DNA from 4 places in the Solibacillus sp. CAU 1738 genome. Region 1 is predicted to be linked to each of the others. Evidence: riboswitches for the same ligand, from Rfam matches in the RefSeq annotation. Region 1 holds a riboswitch; each other region holds the start of a gene.

Region 1 (4,542 bases):
TTATGAATATTGTAATAACAGATGCAGCAATGAATTGGTTTATAGAAGAAATGGAAGTAGAGCAAGGCGATTATATTCGATTTTATGCACGTTATGGCGGGACATCTCCATTTCATGAAGGTTTTTCTCTTGGTATGAATCGTGAACAACCACATGAAATTGGTGTGGAAACTGAAAAAAACGATATTCATTTTTACATTGAGAAAAGTGATGAGTGGTTTTTTAATGATCATGATTTACATGTTGCTGTTAATCAACAAACCGACGAATTATTATACGAATATAAAAAATAGACTGAAAAAACATTCTTTTGAAGTTTCCCTTGTAATATCTATATAATGATGAATGACATCTAGATTATACAGAATTGAAGGGTTAGTTTGTGAAAGAAGCATTTTTTTGGCGCTGGCTATTTTTTATAGTCGGTATTATTATTTTATCACTCGGCATCTCATTAACGATTAAAGGTCAAATTGTTGGCGTAGGTTCGTGGGATGTTCTTCATATCGGGTTAGCACAATCTATTGGTTTAACGATCGGTATTTGGTCCATCATTATTGGGGTAGCCATTATAGCATTTGACTCAATCCTTAACAAAAGATGGCCACTTGTCGGTACGGTGTTAGATATGCTGTTAGCTGGGATTTTTATTGATATTTTTAATTTTTTGATCCCAACATTTAATAGCGTTTGGATGCAGTTCTTCGCCTTTGTTAGCGGGTTCTTCCTACTTGGAATAGGCTGTGGGATGTATATCGTAGCAAATTTAGGGGCCGGTCCACGCGATATGTTAATGCTATTCATTGTCCATCGTTTCAACTGGTCTGTCACTTTTGCGCGCACAACTATGGAAGTTTCTGTCGCACTACTAGGTTTTCTACTAGGTGGTCCAGTGGGAATAGGTACGGTATTAATGGCATTATGTCTCGGACCAATCGTGCAATTTGCTATCAAATGGAACGAAAAAATATTTACCCGTTTAAGTGGTGTTGAAAGTACCATATTAAAAGCTAAGTAAAAAAAGTGCCGTGGAGAAAATAACTTCCCCATTAGGCACTATTTTTTATATATAATATTCAATATCCTCATCAACAAAATGCCATACATACGGTGTTTCTTGATAGACATAATAGTTTAACCAATTATAAAACAGTAAATGAGAATGAGCCCGCCATGTATGTTTCGGATCCTTTGTTGGATCATTGTTAGGGAAATAATTTATTGGCATGTCAATCTCTTCGCCTTTCGCAACATCTCTAGAATACTCATCGGCAAGTGTTGTTGCGTCGTATTCTAAATGACCTGTAATCATTATTTGTTTATTATCTTTCGACTGCACGATAAATACTCCTGCATCCTCTGAGTAGCTTAGTAAACGCAAATCAGGATGAGCACGTACTTCTTCAATGGAAACGGAAGTATGGCGTGAATGTGGTGCTACATATTCATCACTAAAGCCGCGTACTAAATCAACCGTTAAATCAGTAATAACGTGTGAATAAACACCTGAGCATTTCTTAGGCAATTCATATTTACCGATACCGTAATGATGATAAAGTGCTGCTTGTGCACCCCAACAAATATTCATAACTGACGTTACATTAACCTTAGCCCAGTCCATAATTGCTTCGATTTCTTTCCAATATAAAACGTCTTCAAACTCCATTTTCTCGACAGGCGCTCCAGTAATAATCATCCCATCAAATCGACGATGCTTAATTTCGTTAAATGTTGAGTAAAATAATTCTAAGTGTGATTTAGACACATTTTTTGACTCGTATGTAGCAGTATTTAAAAACGTCACATTTACCTGTAATGGTGTATTTCCTAGTAGTCGTAGCAATTGCAACTCTGTTTTCTCTTTTTCCGGCATTAAATTGCATATTAAAATATTTAATGGTCGTATTTGTTGTGTTTTCGCACGGTCCTCTTCCATTACGAAAATTTTCTCTTGTCGCAAATGCTCTCCTGCAGGCAGTTGCTTCGGAATGTTAATTGGCAATGTAATCCCCCCATTTCTAAAATAAAAAACCTCTCATTCCAGCATAAGAGAATGAGAGGCTTTATCCGTTCACTCTTATCTCTCGGGGTATTCCCCCGCTGGAATTAGCACCTTTCTAACGCAGTTAGAGGTTGCTGAAGCTTCGACGGGCCATATCCCTCTGCTTCTCTTGATAAGACTATTCAATTGAAAATTATTGTAACATCAAAAAATGAATTTTACAACAATTCTAAATACAGTTATTAGTTTTATTTTCCACTTCTTATTAAACCTATGTATTTTTTATTAAAAATCATACTTCTCGAAAAAAGAAGCGTAGTGCATATGTAAAATATAAGCCTTGCAAGATTGACTCTCGCAAAGCGATTTGTAATATAAACAGTCTCCCGCACACTTACCCCATTTCTAGAATTTATGTCACCAACCTGGTTGATCTTTTGACTAATCACAGGCTTTTTAGTAATCGTTATAAAATTTTTTACAGTACGACCTGTTTCATTTTGAATCTCTCTCGCAGTAAAGGTTGAAAGATGTTAATAATTCGAACCTGATACATAGTGTGTCAAATCTTCTACTTCAGTCTTTTTGTATCAGTGTTATTTAAGAATGTACTTTTCATCTTCTTTCCTTATTGAAGTAATTGTAGTACACCTTCTGGTTGCTTATTAGACTGAGCTAACATGGATTGCGCAGCCTGTATTAATATATTACTTTTCGTAAAATTCATCATTTCTTTTGCCATATCAGTATCACGAATACGTGATTCAGCAGATTGAAGATTTTCAGAAGTGTTCGAAACTGAATTATATGTATGCTCTAATCTATTTTGATATGCTCCTAAATTAGAACGCACACCAGAAACGGCATTAATTGCGCTATCAAAGCTACTTATAGCATATTGAGCTAAAGCGTTGTTTAAAACTGATACATTATCTATTCCAATTGCCTGTGAACGAACATCTGATATTGATAAATTAATAGTTTGTCCTGAATTAGCTCCAATTTGAAAATTCAAGCTGTTATCTACATCGTTTATTATTTCACCATCGTTATTTCCTGCTGTTAGATCGATGTTGCCTTGGTGTTGAGACCCACTTGAACCATTAGGTGGTTTTGATTGACTCAAATCAATTGTTATACCGTTATATGAAAATATTAAACTAGGATTGTTATGTGTGATAATAAATCCGTCTGGTATAGAGTGTATACTCAAACTTTGTGGAACACCATTATCGTAATAAACACCTATTGATAATTTTGTAAAAAGCCAATTTGCTGGGTCGTCTATAACCTTTTCACCTTCATTGAGTTTAGCTTTGTGCTGATTGCTTGGATCGTTTCCGAAATCAATCCATCCATCATCTACTGTAAAACTTCCACCTCCTGCTCCTGTAGCCTTTAATGTAGATTGGGGAGTAGAAGGGTTAGTTTGGTATGAAACTGAACCATCAAGTAATTTCTTAGTATTAAATTCAGTATTGTTTCCGATAGATGTTATTTCTTTTTTAATTTCTTCAATTTCCTTTTGGATTGCCTCCCTGTCGATATCTGTATTTGTATCATTTGAGGCTTGAACACTTAATTCTCTTCCGCGCTGAAGAAGTGAATGTACTTCATTTAATGCACCCTCAGCAGTTTGTACTAGTGAAATTCCATCTTGAATATTTTTACCCGCCATATCCAAACCACGAATTTGTCCAAGCATTTTTTCAGAAATCGCTAATCCAGCAGCGTCATCACCTGCACGATTAATTTTAAAACCTGAAGATAATTTCTCTAAACTTTTTTCAAGTTTTCCTCTATTATTTTGTAGCCTGTTATTTGTATTTAAAGATGAAATATTATGCTTTATTCTCATAAGTAACTTCCTTTATCAAGATTATCTTTGTAGTAACAAAATAATTTACGAATATAAACAATAATATCAATTTTGATACTTTTTATCTAGATATAGAAATTTTTTATAAGAAAATTAAGTACGTCTCAATTATTAAAAGAGGAATGGATTAACTCGTGTTCCTCAATAGTTTCTTATGTATTATGTACTTGCCTAATATCGCTCTGAGAACAATCGAGATATACAGTCACCTATCTAGTATCAACTCAACTCTTCTGAGGCCTCGTTAAATTATGTATTATTGTGCTTTTTTGTCCTAAATATTTTACTTGTACAGTGTGATATGCACATCCGAATGTACGACTGATAATTTCGTACTTCATGTGCTTTTGTCCCTGCCGCGTTAACTATTGTTTTTCGAATCTGTTGTATTGTTAAATCTCCTGTCTGCAATAAAGCCACCAGATGCAAATTTTAACAACAAAAAAATACACTCCTCAACATCTAAATTAATAGATAATAAGAAGTGTACTATTGATAACATTCTAAACACGGTTTTAGAAAAGTTCTTTTAATAATGTAAACGACTTCGCACGTGCCTTCTCATCATAAATCGATGTTGTGACCATAATTTCGTCTACACCAGTGTCAGACACGAATTGCTCCAGACCTTCTTTTACAGTTTGCTGGCTACCGATAAACG
Region 2 (4,542 bases), on a different contig from region 1:
AAAACATCATCAATGCTTTCTGTCATTAAATGTGCTGTGCCAGGTACACGTTCACGGCTCGCATCTGTGACTAAAATTTTCGCGACTTCTAGCTCTACCCCAAGCCGATCTCGAAGCTCCTCACGCTTTTCATTTAAAATATGATAAATCCCTTGCCCTACAGTTCCAAAACCGAGGATGGCAGCCTTAATTGTCGCCATAACTTTCGCCTCCAACTTTCCATTCCGTAAATCTAAAACAATTACGCCTCAGCGCAATTGTACACGTTGTAAATCGATTTAACGAATTATTCCAATAATTTCACATAGTAAGATTCTAACGTAACACGACACGGAACACAAGAACAATCTCCCTTGGATGGACATTTGTTTTCCCTAGAAGGTCACTAAACAGTCATAATCATTTATAGTTAAAAGCCCTCACTCGGTTCATTCTTAACAAAGAAACTACTAGTTGTTGGTAAAATCCCTCATCAACACACATGACATTAACCTTTAATAACTAAAAAAGATCTATCAAGAATTACATCTCGACAGACCCAATTAAAAACGTAGAAAATTGATGAATTAAGCTGCGACTGCGAAATGATGCAGTCTACAGCTCCTATTTATTTAGGCATTTATACTTGCTTGTACACCTTGTTCAACTTTTTCAAGTGCTTGATCTAAGTCTGCAATAATATCTTCTACCGCTTCTAGACCGATAGATAAGCGAATGAGCTCTTCTGATACGCCAGCGACTTTTAATTCTTCTGCGGATAATTGTTGGTGCGTTGTTGATGCTGGGTGAATGATTAATGAACGACCATCCCCTACGTTTGCTACGTGTGAGAATAGCTCCACATTATCAATCACATTGCGTCCTGCTTCACGTCCACCTTTAATACCGAACGTTAAAATCGAACCAAAACCGTTTTTCAAATATTTGTTCGCTAATTCATGCGAAGCGAAATCTTCGAAGCCATTATAATTTACATAGTCCACAAATGGGTGGTTACGCAAGTGTTCAGCTACTTTCGCTGCGTTTTCATTATGTCTTACTACACGCAAATGAAGCGTCTCTAAACCTTGTAAGAAATTAAAAGCAGCGTCTGCACTTAATGTTGGACCGAAATCACGGAGTAACTGTACACGCAGCTTTGTAGCAAATGCAGCGGCCGCTGTATCAATTCCGTATCGTAATCCGTGATAGCTTGCATCCGGTTCTGTAAAGCCTGGGAATTTCCCTTGTGTCCAGTCAAATTTCCCGCCGTCTACAACGATACCGCCAATTGTTGTGCCATGACCGCCAATCCATTTCGTTGCAGAATGGACAACTACATCCGCACCGAAGTCGATAGGATTACAACCATATGGTGAAGGGAATGTATTATCAATTATTAAAGGAATGCCATGCTCATGCGCAATGTCTGCTACCGCTTCAATATCAAATACATTTAAACTAGGGTTCCCGATTGTTTCAGCATAAATGGCTTTCGTATTTTCCGTTATTGCCGCGCGGAAGTTTTCTGGGTTGCTTTCATCAACGAATGTCGTTGTAATACCGTATCGTGGTAATGTCGTTGCAAATAAATTGTACGTGCCACCGTATAGTGATCCGGCTGATACTATATGATCACCAGCACCTGCAATATTCATAATCGAGAATGAGATTGCAGCCATCCCCGATGATAGTGCAACTGCCGCTGTTCCTTTTTCAAGTAATGCGACACGTTCTTCAAATGCTCCGACTGTTGGATTCATGATGCGCGAATAAATATTGCCACTTTCCTCTAATGCAAATAGTCGCTGCGCATGAGCAGTGTCATTAAATGCATAAGCCGTTGTGCGATAAATTGGTACAGCAATTGCACCTGTAGTAGGATCAGGCTTTTGCCCACCGTGTAATAATAATGTTTCCGGACGTAATGTTGACATGAGTTGCCTCCTAGTTAGTTATTCGATGGATAACCGGTTTTTTCGAGGAGGGTTTTAGAAAACAAAAAACCCCCTTCCTAAGAAGAGGGTTCGCAAATGAGCAAATTTTCCTCCCCTTATCTTTCAGATCCCGATTAGAATCTGTAGGAATTAGCACCGTAGTAAGTTCGTCACTCACTGGTTGCCGGGCATCGCAGGGCCTAGTCCCTCCGCCTCTCTAGATAAGAGTATATGATTCATGTTCCATCGTTGATTCACAGTATAAGACAGTTTAATCCAATTCGTCAACCGTTATTTTCTGAAATTTTAAACTTACCTGAAATAATCTATCCCCTATCAACCCACCAATAATTTCCACTACAATAGCAATTGTATCTACTGCTGTAATTGTAACTTTGGAAATAGATTGGTTAATAATGATATGTTAGTATAAAATGGGCTTTTAAGGACTTTCTTTTGAGTCCATTTTTCATTAGGGGGAGAAGTTATGACAAGAGAACTTTTACGTAGTCACTCATCTGTTCGTAAATATACGGGGGAAGAGATTTCGCGCGAGGTAGTAATTGATTTAATCGAAACAGCACAAATGGCGGCAAGCTCTCACTTTGTACAAGCATATAGCGTTATTTGGGTTACAGACGAAGACAAAAAGCAAAAATTAGGAGAGCTATCAAAAAATGAATTTCAGTTCAAAACAGCTGGTGCATCATTCCTATTTTGCGTAGATTTCAAACGATTACAAATAGCTGGTCAAAAGCATGACATTGACATTGTAGCGGACTCTGCAGAAAATGTACTCGTTGGGGTAGCGGACGTATCATTATTCGCTCAAAATTTTGTTATTGCCGCAGAAGCAGCAGGCTATGGTATTTGCTATATTGGTGGGGCACGTAATAACCCAGCCGAAATTAGTGAGCTATTCAATTTACCTGAATATGTTTTCCCATTATTCGCTATGACGATCGGCACACCTACAAAACGGAACGAAACTAAGCCGCGCCTTCCTGTTGCAGCAGTTTTACATGAAAACAGCTATAATGTAGAACAATACGATACATTATTAGATGAGTATGATGCCATAATGGAAAGTTACTATGCTAGCCGTTCATCTAATCAAAAAATGGCGACATGGACAAAGCAAATGGCAGACTTCTTAATAAATCAAAAACGTCCATTTATTAAAGACTTTTTAGCAACAAAAGGTTTTAATTGGAAATAATATAGTATGCTGTACCGCAAGTAAAAGCTTACCGAACAAACTTTGGCGATTACTCACCGCAAAAGAGGCGTCTTTACATATTTCGAACTTCGCCCTATAAAGTAGACAATTTAATAAAAAGCCAAATATTATTCGTTACTGTATTTATTTAAGAAGAATTACCGTGCCCTTTCCGCCGACTGTCCATGAGCCTCCTCGAAGATTACCGGGACGGCAATCTTCTGTGGGGTCTCATTTAGCCAGTTTTTCGGCAGGAGTGGCACGGATTCTTCTATTACTATTGAAAACTTAAACTTACTACTAAAACTTATTACAAAGTAGCTGCCTTACTTATATGTATTTTTATTATTAACAGCCGGCTAAATGCTCCACATCGACATCATTTGCCTTCAATAAATTCAAATAAAACGGATCTTGACCGATAACATACACGCGATCACAGAAAGTGGCAATTTCATTCATATCATGAGATGTGTAGAGCACCATCTTGCCATCGTTTTTCGCGATATCGACTAAGTATTTACCGATTTCATTTTTGGATTTCAAATCTATACCAACTGTTGGCTCATCTAACAAAAGTAGTTTCGGATCATGAAGCAAACTAATGGCCATATTTAATTTACGCTTCATCCCCCCTGACAATGAGCTCACTTTCTCTTCCCACTGTGTAAGCTGCATATTTAAACAAAGCTCCCGGCACTGCTCTTTTGTTCTCTTTGTCCAGCTTAGCTTTTCGAAAAACAGCATATTTTCTTCTACAGTAAGATCCTCCCAAATCGATAATTCCTGAGGTACGTAGCCAATATGCCGTCGCATAGCATTTTGATTCCCTTTGTATGGCATCCCATCTAATATTACTTGACCCGCAGAAGGTTTAATAACGGTCGCTAAAATATTTAATAGCGTGGACTTACCGGCGCCATTTTCTCCTACTAAACCAACCACTTCACCTTGTTCTATTTGAAAGGAAACGTCACTTAATACCTTTTTTTGCTTATAGTTTTTTTCTAAATTATCAACTTGAAGCATGCGATCGCCCCCCTCTCCATACCGAAACAAATAAAATAGCGGCAATACATATAAGCCATAGCCAATTTGGCTTCTCTAATAGTAGCGCATGTACCGGACTCAAATATTGCACCCCTTCAAAACGCCGAGTTAACCCATCAATTGGAACAAATGACCCACCTAAAACAGCAAGTAATAACGATAGTAGGATGCTTGTTACATAATAGAAAAAAGGCTTTGTAAAACGATACGCAATAACGAAGGACACCATCGATATTGTCACTGAAAAAATGATTATAACAAATAAAAATTGTGGTCTTATCATGACATCAAGCACTATAGTTAGCAATAAAACCGAAAGTACATTTGCAGCGACTATTAGTAAAATATATAAGAATA
Region 3 (4,542 bases), on a different contig from region 1:
ATACGCAATGGAATCAGCAGTCATTCGTACGCAAAAAGCAATCGAGCGTGACGGTGTAGAAAAAGCAGCTCAAAAAATTCTTTACACAGAAATTTTCTGTCAAGAAGCATTTGCAGAAATCGAAAAAGAAGCTAAAGACACAATTTTAGCTTCAGTAGAGGGCGATGCAGCGCGAATGACGTTATCTGCATTACGCAAATTAACGCGCAACAACCCGTACAACTTAATTCCTAAAAAACGTTTAGCTGCTGCGAAATTAATTGAGGCAGAAAAGTATATCGTGTAATAAACAAAGCTGGGTGTAAAATATACACCCGGTTTTTTTTGCCTTTCTAGCATACTATCCAGTACAATAGAAACAAAGATGAACTAAAGGAGTACAAGTATGACGATTCAATTAATCCAATATCCAAAATGTTCGACTTGTAAAAAAGCACAAAAATGGCTAGATGAAAACGGCATTGCTTATGAATTAACTCATATCGTAGAACAAACACCGACAAAGGAACAGTTACGCCAGTTTTACGACATAAGCGGCTTGCCATTAAAGAGTTTTTTTAATACATCAGGCATGAAGTATAAAGAACTTGGTTTAAAAGATAAACTCCCTAATATGACCGAAGATGAGCAGTTAGCGCTTTTAGCATCAGACGGCATGTTAATTAAGCGTCCAATAGTGACGGATGGTAAAAAAATAACGCTTGGTTTTAAGGAGTCTGACTTCTTGGAATCATGGAAATAAAATGAATAGTATCTTGTTTTTGCTGTAGAAATATGGCAAACTGAATTTGAATGAACTACATATATGGAGGGGTTTTCATGAGCACACCAAAAGAATTACGTTACTCAAAAGATCACGAGTGGGTAAAAGTTGAAGATGGAAAAGCACGTATTGGTATTACACATTTTGCACAAAACGAATTAGGGGACATCGTTTTCGTTGAACTACCAGAAGTAGGCGACGAGCTACAACTGAACGAAACATTCGGTAACGTAGAATCTGTAAAGACGGTTTCTGAACTTTACGCACCGGTATCAGGTACAGTTGTTGAAGTAAACGAAGAGTTATCTGATAACCCAGAGTTCATTAATGAATCTCCATACGAGCAAGCTTGGATGGTTGTAGTAGAACTTTCAAACCCTTCAGAAGTAGATGAACTATTAACTTCTGAACAATACGCTGAACTAATCGAAGAATAATACATGAACACCAAAACCTATAGCAGGTTTTGGTGTTTTTAATTGGGGTTCTATTATCAGACGCCCCTCAGAAAGCGCACAACAGGAGCGGAAATCAGCCCCAAGTTACGGTGATGTACTAATTTGTAGGATGGTTTGGAGGAAGCTGATATACTTATTTCTACGCTTTCGAAAAAATAATCTACCGGCCAAATTTCATTAACAAATAATATTGTGATGTTAAATTAATGATATAAATCTGCTTTTAAAAGGGGGATTATATGATTTGCATAATTGTAGAAGGCCGTTCTGATAAGCTAAAGCTTGAGCAAGTGCTAGCACAAGAAGCGGTTATTTTATGTACGAACGGTACGATAAGTGAAGACGCATTGCTTGAACTTTTAGAACCCTATGAGTATCTTGATTTTTATACGTTATTTGATGCCGATAAATCGGGAGATAAACTACGAAAACTTATGAAAAGTGTGTATTCAGATGCAGTGCAGCTTGAAATTCCTAAACAATATTTAGAAGTTGCAAATACGCCTAAAGAAGTTTTAGCTGTGCTATTAAATGAATTGAAAATAAAAACGAAGTAGGATGGGAATAATGGAAGAATGGTCGATAAAACAGTGGCAAACATATGCGAGCAGTGCTGATATAACAGCCTTTTATTTATATACGCCGATGTGTGGTACATGCGCTGTCGCTTCAAAAATGATGGACGTTGTAGTAGAGTTGCTACCTAACGTTCCTATAGGCATGGCAAATATAAACTATACAAATAACTTAGCTTTTGATTTGGAAATTGAAAGTGTTCCTTGCCTACTTATAACAAAAGATGGAAAAGTGACAGAAAAGGTTTACGCATTTCAATCTGTAACTAATTTATATGCTATATTAAAAAAATAATTGACGAGTATTTTCTATCGTGATAAAGTAACATTCATAATTAATCAAAATAAATAGCGTTACTCTTATAAAGAGCGGTGGAGGGAAGTGCCCTATGAAGCCCGGCAACCATCACATATGTGAAAAGGTGCCAAGTCACACAAAGTTATACTTTGAAAGATGAGAGAACGGTCTTGCGTATACAATCTTTGCGAAAGCCTTTCTACTAATTCAAAGTGGAGAGGTTTTTTTGATGGATAAAAGGAGCAATGAAATGATTCAACTAAATAATATTACGAAAGTTTATAAAACGAAAAACGGTGAGTTCACGGCTGTCAATGATGTAAACTTATCGATAAATAAAGGGGAGATTTTTGGCATTATTGGTTATAGTGGTGCCGGAAAAAGTACAATGATTCGTTTGCTAAATGGTTTAGAAAAGCCAACGACGGGATCTGTCATCGTGAATGGAGAAGATATAGCAGTAATTTCAGGTAGCAAATTACGTGCCGCACGTCAAAAAATTAGTATGATCTTCCAACATTTTAATTTACTTTGGTCACGTACTGTTGAAGAAAATATTGCATTTCCACTTGAGATTGCGGGTATACCTAAAGGGGAACGAGCAAAACGGGTGGATGAGTTAATTGAGCTTGTTGGATTATCTGGTCGGGGGAAGGCGTATCCTTCGCAGTTATCTGGTGGTCAAAAACAACGTGTCGGTATTGCACGTGCACTAGCGAATAATCCTGAAGTCTTGCTTTGTGACGAAGCAACTTCTGCGCTCGATCCAGAGACGACAGAATCAATTTTAGAGCTATTACTTGATATAAATAAAAGATTAGGTTTAACGATCGTACTCATTACACACGAAATGCATGTTATTCGTAAAATTTGCCACCGTGTTGCAGTAATGGAGGCGGGAAAAGTTGTGGAGCAAGGGGCTGTTTTAAGTGTGTTCCAAAGTCCACAAGCTGAAATTACGAAAAAATTCGTATCGCAAATATCAGATTCTAATGAAACGAAGGAATCGATTGAGCAAATTTTATCGAATTATCCTACAGGGAAAATTGTTCGACTAACATTTATCGGTCAAAAAACGGAGCAACCAATTATGTCGCAGCTTATTAAACAGTTTAACGTAGAAGTAAATATTGTACATGGTACGATTTCACATACGACAAGTGGCCCATACGGAACGCTAATTGTACAAATTGATGGAGAGAAAGAAAATGTTGAGGCAGCTCTTAACATGCTTGCACAGCACGAAATTCAAACGGAGGTGATTGAACATGCTTGAGCAATTATTTCCGAATGTTAACTGGGAAACGATGGTGGAAGCCGCATATCAAACAATTTATATGACATCTATTTCTACTGTCGTTACATTTGTGTTAGGACTAGCTATCGGGATTGTTTTATTTTTAACGAGTCCAAATCAAGTATGGGCAAGTAAAATTGTTAACTTTTTAACAAGCTCAATCGTCAATATATTCCGTTCGATTCCGTTCATCGTATTGATCATATTATTAATACCAGTTACGAAGCTTTTAGTTGGTACAATTCGTGGAACAAATGCCGCTTTACCTGCATTAATTATCGGAGCTGCTCCATTTTATGCACGTATGGTATTGATCTCTCTAAAAGAAATTGACAAAGGAGTCATTGAGGCAGCCCGTTCAATGGGAGCAAAGACATCTACGATTATTTTTAAAGTATTAATCCCAGAATCTCTGCCAGGACTTCTTTCGGGAATCACGGTGACAGCGGTAGCGCTTGTTGGATATACAGCGATGGCAGGTATCATCGGTGCGGGCGGTTTAGGGAACTTGGCCTTTATTGAAGGTTTCCAACGTAGTCGTGATGATGTGACATTAATGGCAACAATCATTATTTTAATTATTGTTTTTATCATTCAGTGGATTGGAGATGCGATTACAGCGCTCGTCGATAAACGATAATTAGTTAAAAATAGCAAGTTTAGTATAGTGAGGGAAAGAGCAGATGAAGAAGTTTTTATCATTATTTCTACTTTTATCCGTAGTCGTATTAGCTTTAGCGGCTTGTGGTAAAGGTGAAACAGTAAAAGAAAACGAAAATGATACATCAAATAACGAATCTACAACTGGAAAGAATACGTTAGTTGTAGGAGCTTCAAACGGTGTTCACGCTCTTATTTTAGAAAAAGCAAAACCAATTTTAGCTGAGCAAGGTGTAAATTTAGAAATCCGCCGATACCAAGATTTCGTTATGCCTAACCAAGATTTAGACTCTGGAGATTTAGATGCAAACTATTTTCAACATATTCCCTATTTAGAAGATGAAATTGCAAGTAAAGGCTATAATTTTGTTAATGCCGGTGGTGTTCATATCGAACCAATCGGTATTTATTCCAAAGAATATAAATCAGTTGAAGACCTTCCTAAAGGAGCTACCATTCTTATTTCAAACTCAGTTACAGACCAAGGTCGT
Region 4 (4,542 bases), on a different contig from region 1:
AGTGGTAATTAATGAGTAATAATAATTTTGATGGAGATTTAGAGAAATTCATTAAAAATTTATTTGCAGATAAAAATAAAAAACGTAAAAATGTTGTTGATATGGAGCCGAATACGTCTAATGCAAAAAAGCCGAAAAAGGAAAAGAAACCAGTTAATATGCGTCAATGGGTAACTTCTGGCATTCTCATGACTGTCATTTTTGCAATTATGGTTATAGTTATTGCGAATCTATATGTCGTAAAAGAAAGCGAATATAAAGTTGTGCGTCAGTTCGGTGAGGTCGTAAAATATGAGCGTGAACCTGGCCTCCACATGAAAGTACCATTCATCCAAAGTGTGACGACTTTACCGAAAAATTTAATGACGTATGATATGACACAGGAAGAAATTAATACGAAAGACAAAAAACGAATTATTATTGATAACTATGCGGTTTGGCGTGTTGTGGATCCGAAAGCTTTGATTTCCAATGCAGGTACATTACAAAATGCTGAGCGACGTATGAGTGAGTTTATATATTCAGTTATTCGTTCTGAACTTGGTAAATTACCATATGGTGAAATTATAAATGATGGAAATTCATCGCGTGGTAATATTAACGACAGTATTACAGAAAAGGTTAACGAGTTATTATCTAATGATAATTACGGTATTGAGGTAGTTGATGTACGGATTCGTCGTACAGATTTACCACCGGAAAATGAGCAAGCCATTTATAATCGTATGATTTCAGAACGTGAAAAAACTGCGCAAACATATTTATCAGAAGGGGATGCGGATAAAAAACGTATTGAAGCGGAGACGGATCAAAAAGTTCAGCAGAAACTTGCTACAGCAAATAAAGAAGCTTCACTCATTCAAGCTCAAGGGGAAGCTGAAGCTGCAAAAATTTTTAACGAAGCGTTCTCAAAAGACCCTGAATTCTACTCACTATACCGCACATTAGAATCGTACAAGAAAACGATCGGAGAAGATACGATGATTATTTTACCATCAGATTCTCCGTATGCGAAACTATTATCTGGATATATAGAATAGAATTCAATTTAAGATTAGAAGAGAGTTTTTAGTAATAAATAACCTCAATTGAGATACGATTGTTCACATACAGGTTGAACTTGAAACACCGATAAATGACTGTTTAAACGTCATTTGTCGGTGTTTTTTCCTTGATTTGTAATGTATTTTCTAATTCGTTGAAGCTATCTATTTTGTTACGGAAAAATATATTACTTTAAAATAATATATTTTTTGTTATAATAGTCTATGAAACTTTATTAAGGGGTGAATGCACTTGAGTAAATGGATTCAAAATACATTACTAGCGTTCATTATCGCCACATCCGTAACAGCACTGTTCCAATCTACTAATTTTACTTGGATGAATGCTAGTATTTTTCATATACCAGTTTTATTTATAATATTAATGTTTGTCGGTTTAGTTATTGCAGAAGATGTTCGAAATTCGTTTAAAAAAGTTTTATGGTTCGAAAAACGTGAAGATAAGCGCCCGATTTGGCAAGTTGGGGTTGGCATGATTTTTTATTTTGCACAAGTAGGCTTTGTAGAAGTGTTTGCTCGAGGATTAATGACATATAATTTAGGGGGCATGCCTTTATATTTAGTATTTAGTTTTTTAAATGCCTTTTTATTAACTGTCATTTTTGAAGAAATTTTTTATAAAGAAAAACAAAATACAGCGGCAAACTTTAAATTTAAAAAGTTAAAATAATAAAATATGTGTACAATTCTTGCGTATTTTCAAAAAAATCATTAATTTTAGATAAATGATTGACAAGCAGATTACTAAGGTTTAAAGTAGTAAACAATTAATCAAACAATTTAATAAGTCACAATTCTTATCAAGAGAGATGGAGGGACAGGCCCTTTGAAGTCTCGGCAACAGCAATTATGCAATGTGCCAAATCCTGCAAGCGTATGCTTGGAAGATGAGAACAAAGTGCTTTTCGATTTGAAAACCTTTTGTTTCTTTTTCTTTTAAGAAACGAAAGGTTTTTTTATATTTAAAAAACAAAGATGTTTTATGGGGAAAGTAGGTTTTAAAATGATTGAATTTTTAAATGTTTCGAAAAGTTTCGAAACACCAAAACGAGATGTTCATGCAGTAAAAAACGTAACGCTCACAATTAATAAAGAGGATATTTTCGGTGTTATTGGTTTTAGTGGTGCAGGGAAAAGTACATTACTCCGCTTAGTGAACTTACTTGAAAAGCCTACTTCAGGTGTAGTGAAGGTTAATGGAACGGATTTAGCCTCGCTCTCAAGTAAAGAGCTCCGTACATTGCGTAGAAGAATAGGTATGATTTTTCAAAATTTTAATTTATTCACATCGAGAACCGTGGCAGGGAATATCGGGTATCCGTTAAAGTTAGAAGGTGTGTCAAAAGCAGAAATTGAACGTAAAACAAAAGAACTATTATCTTTCGTTGGTTTATCAGATAAAGCAAATGACTACCCAGAGCAGCTATCAGGTGGGCAAAAACAACGTGTAGGAATTGCTAGGGCACTTGCAACTTCACCGGAAATTTTAATTTGTGATGAAGCAACCTCTGCGCTTGATCCAGAAACGACAGCCGATATTTTAAAATTACTAAAACGTGTAAATGCTGAACTTGGCATTACGGTACTACTAATCACACATGAAATGAATGTTATTCAAACAATTTGTAACCGCGTTGCTGTAATGGAGCAAGGGGAAGTGATTGAATCAGGTGATGTATTTGATGTATTTACGCGACCAAAGCATACGACAACACAACGATTTATCCAGTCGGTGCATCAAGATATTCCTTCGACAGAAGTATTGCAAGAATGGAAAGGAAATGGTGGGCAGCATTTATACCGTGTGTTATTTAAAGGGGCTGTAACGAATAATCCGCTACTTTCAGAAGTAACACAAAAACACGGAATCCACTTTAATATTGTGTATGGTTCAGTTCGAGAAATTCAGCAGCAGCTATTCGGTAATCTAGTAGTATCGTTTGAAGGGCAAATAAACGATGTGAAAAAAGTTATTGATGAGTTAGCGCTGAAAGTAGATATCGAGGAGGTTTTAGCTGATGAAGGTTGATTGGACTACATTTTGGCCAAGAATTGTGGAAGCAACAGGTGAGACGCTTTATATGGTGTTATTAACGCTGATTTTCGGTTCAATTCTAGGTATTACTCTAGGTTTACTTTTGTTTGTCACACGTGAAAATAATATTTTAGAAAGTAAAATCACGTTCAACGCTCTAAATTTATTTATTAATATCATTCGTCCAATACCGTTCATTATTTTCCTTGTGGCACTTTCTCCATTGACAAGAATAGTAATGGGTACAACGATTGGGACAACAGCAGCTGTATTCCCAATGACAATCGCGGCGGCATTTGGTATAGCGAGGATAGTTGAAACTAACTTAATTAGTATTGATCCAGGTGTTATTGAAGCAGCAAGGGCGATGGGAGCAAGTCCATTTCAAATTATTTATACAGTTCTTATTCCTGAAGCGCTCGGTCCACTTATTTTAGGTTTAACGTTTGTAACAATTAGCTTAATTGACTTCTCGGCAGTAGCGGGAACAGTAGGAGGCGGTGGACTTGGACATGTAGCAATTACATACGGTTACCAACGCTTTGATGGTAGTGTCATGATTGTTACGGTTGTTATATTAATAGTCCTTGTACAATTAGCTCAGTGGCTAGGCAATGCTTTATCTAAAAAAATATTAAGACGATAGGAGAACTAAGAATATGAAGAAAATATTATTACTAATTGTAACGGCACTAGCTGCAATTGCTTTAGCAGCATGTGGAGGAAATGAGGCAACTAATGCCGAGGCTTCAAAAGTGATTAAAATCGGTGTTAATGGTGCAGACGGTGCACAGTGGCCAATCTTAAAAGAAAAATTAGCGGCAGAAGGTATCGAAATAGAACTAATCGAATTCTCGGACTACACATTACCAAATAACGCTTTAGCACAAGGGGATGTGGATTTAAATGCATTCCAACACATTTCTTTCTTAGCTAGTTATGTAAAAGAGAGCGGCAATGATTTAGTGCCAATCGGTTCAACAATATTTGCACCTTTAGGTTTATATTCAGAAAAAATTAAAGATATAAATGAAATTAAAGAAGGTGACAAAATCGCAATTCCAGATGATCCGACAAACCAAGCTAGAGCATTGCGTTTACTTGAATCGGCAGGTTTTATTAAATTGGCAGATGACTTCGGTTTATTTGGAGACCCAACAAAAATTACAGAAAATCGTTTGAAATTAGATATTATTCCAATGGTTGCACAACAAACACCACATGTATTACCAGATGTTGCAGCGGCAGTTATTAATAATGGTATTGCTGGGCAAGCGGGGCTTTCGCCAGGTGAAGATCCAATTTACCGTGAACTAGCTGAAGACGATAGTGTATTCCCTTATGTAAACATTATTGCAGCACGTGCTGAAGATATAGATAATGCTACATACAAGAAAATTATAGAATTATACCATTCAGAAGAAATTGAAAAAGTGATTACTG

What was found. A riboswitch is a leader RNA that binds a small molecule or an ion and turns the genes downstream of it on or off. The one in region 1 is predicted to bind S-adenosylmethionine.
Region 2: another riboswitch for S-adenosylmethionine. It lies ahead of AAFN87_RS10415 (O-acetylhomoserine aminocarboxypropyltransferase/cysteine synthase family protein); the one in region 1 lies ahead of metA (homoserine O-acetyltransferase MetA).
Region 3: another riboswitch for S-adenosylmethionine. It lies ahead of AAFN87_RS13125 (methionine ABC transporter ATP-binding protein); the one in region 1 lies ahead of metA (homoserine O-acetyltransferase MetA).
Region 4: another riboswitch for S-adenosylmethionine. It lies ahead of AAFN87_RS00780 (methionine ABC transporter ATP-binding protein); the one in region 1 lies ahead of metA (homoserine O-acetyltransferase MetA).

What each region holds. Positions count from the first base shown of each region.
Region 1 is NZ_JBDQQN010000007.1:29,973-34,514, reverse strand. Features, by position in the region: gene AAFN87_RS17010 (HesB/YadR/YfhF family protein) at 3-293, shown strand; gene AAFN87_RS17005 (YczE/YyaS/YitT family protein) at 383-1,018, shown strand; gene metA (homoserine O-acetyltransferase MetA) at 1,064-2,002, opposite strand; SAM riboswitch class I at 2,075-2,181, opposite strand; gene AAFN87_RS16995 (flagellin N-terminal helical domain-containing protein) at 2,631-3,860, opposite strand; gene AAFN87_RS16990 (LLM class flavin-dependent oxidoreductase) at 4,397-4,542, opposite strand, start outside.
Region 2 is NZ_JBDQQN010000003.1:178,004-182,545, reverse strand. Features, by position in the region: gene AAFN87_RS10420 (homoserine dehydrogenase) at 1-200, opposite strand, end outside; gene AAFN87_RS10415 (O-acetylhomoserine aminocarboxypropyltransferase/cysteine synthase family protein) at 612-1,916, opposite strand; SAM riboswitch class I at 2,030-2,144, opposite strand; gene nfsA (oxygen-insensitive NADPH nitroreductase) at 2,404-3,135, shown strand; gene AAFN87_RS10405 (ABC transporter ATP-binding protein) at 3,484-4,164, opposite strand; gene AAFN87_RS10400 (ABC transporter permease) at 4,151-4,542, opposite strand, start outside.
Region 3 is NZ_JBDQQN010000004.1:70,455-74,996, reverse strand. Features, by position in the region: gene AAFN87_RS13150 (acyl-CoA dehydrogenase family protein) at 1-286, shown strand, start outside; gene AAFN87_RS13145 (arsenate reductase family protein) at 386-742, shown strand; gene gcvH (glycine cleavage system protein GcvH) at 820-1,200, shown strand; gene AAFN87_RS13135 (toprim domain-containing protein) at 1,461-1,778, shown strand; gene AAFN87_RS13130 (thioredoxin family protein) at 1,789-2,091, shown strand; SAM riboswitch class I at 2,154-2,257, shown strand; gene AAFN87_RS13125 (methionine ABC transporter ATP-binding protein) at 2,345-3,370, shown strand; gene AAFN87_RS13120 (methionine ABC transporter permease) at 3,363-4,031, shown strand; gene AAFN87_RS13115 (MetQ/NlpA family ABC transporter substrate-binding protein) at 4,075-4,542, shown strand, end outside.
Region 4 is NZ_JBDQQN010000001.1:153,138-157,679, forward strand. Features, by position in the region: gene hflK (FtsH protease activity modulator HflK) at 1-12, shown strand, start outside; gene hflC (protease modulator HflC) at 12-1,040, shown strand; gene AAFN87_RS00775 (DNA polymerase I) at 1,291-1,734, shown strand; SAM riboswitch class I at 1,859-1,958, shown strand; gene AAFN87_RS00780 (methionine ABC transporter ATP-binding protein) at 2,068-3,093, shown strand; gene AAFN87_RS00785 (methionine ABC transporter permease) at 3,083-3,745, shown strand; gene AAFN87_RS00790 (MetQ/NlpA family ABC transporter substrate-binding protein) at 3,759-4,542, shown strand, end outside.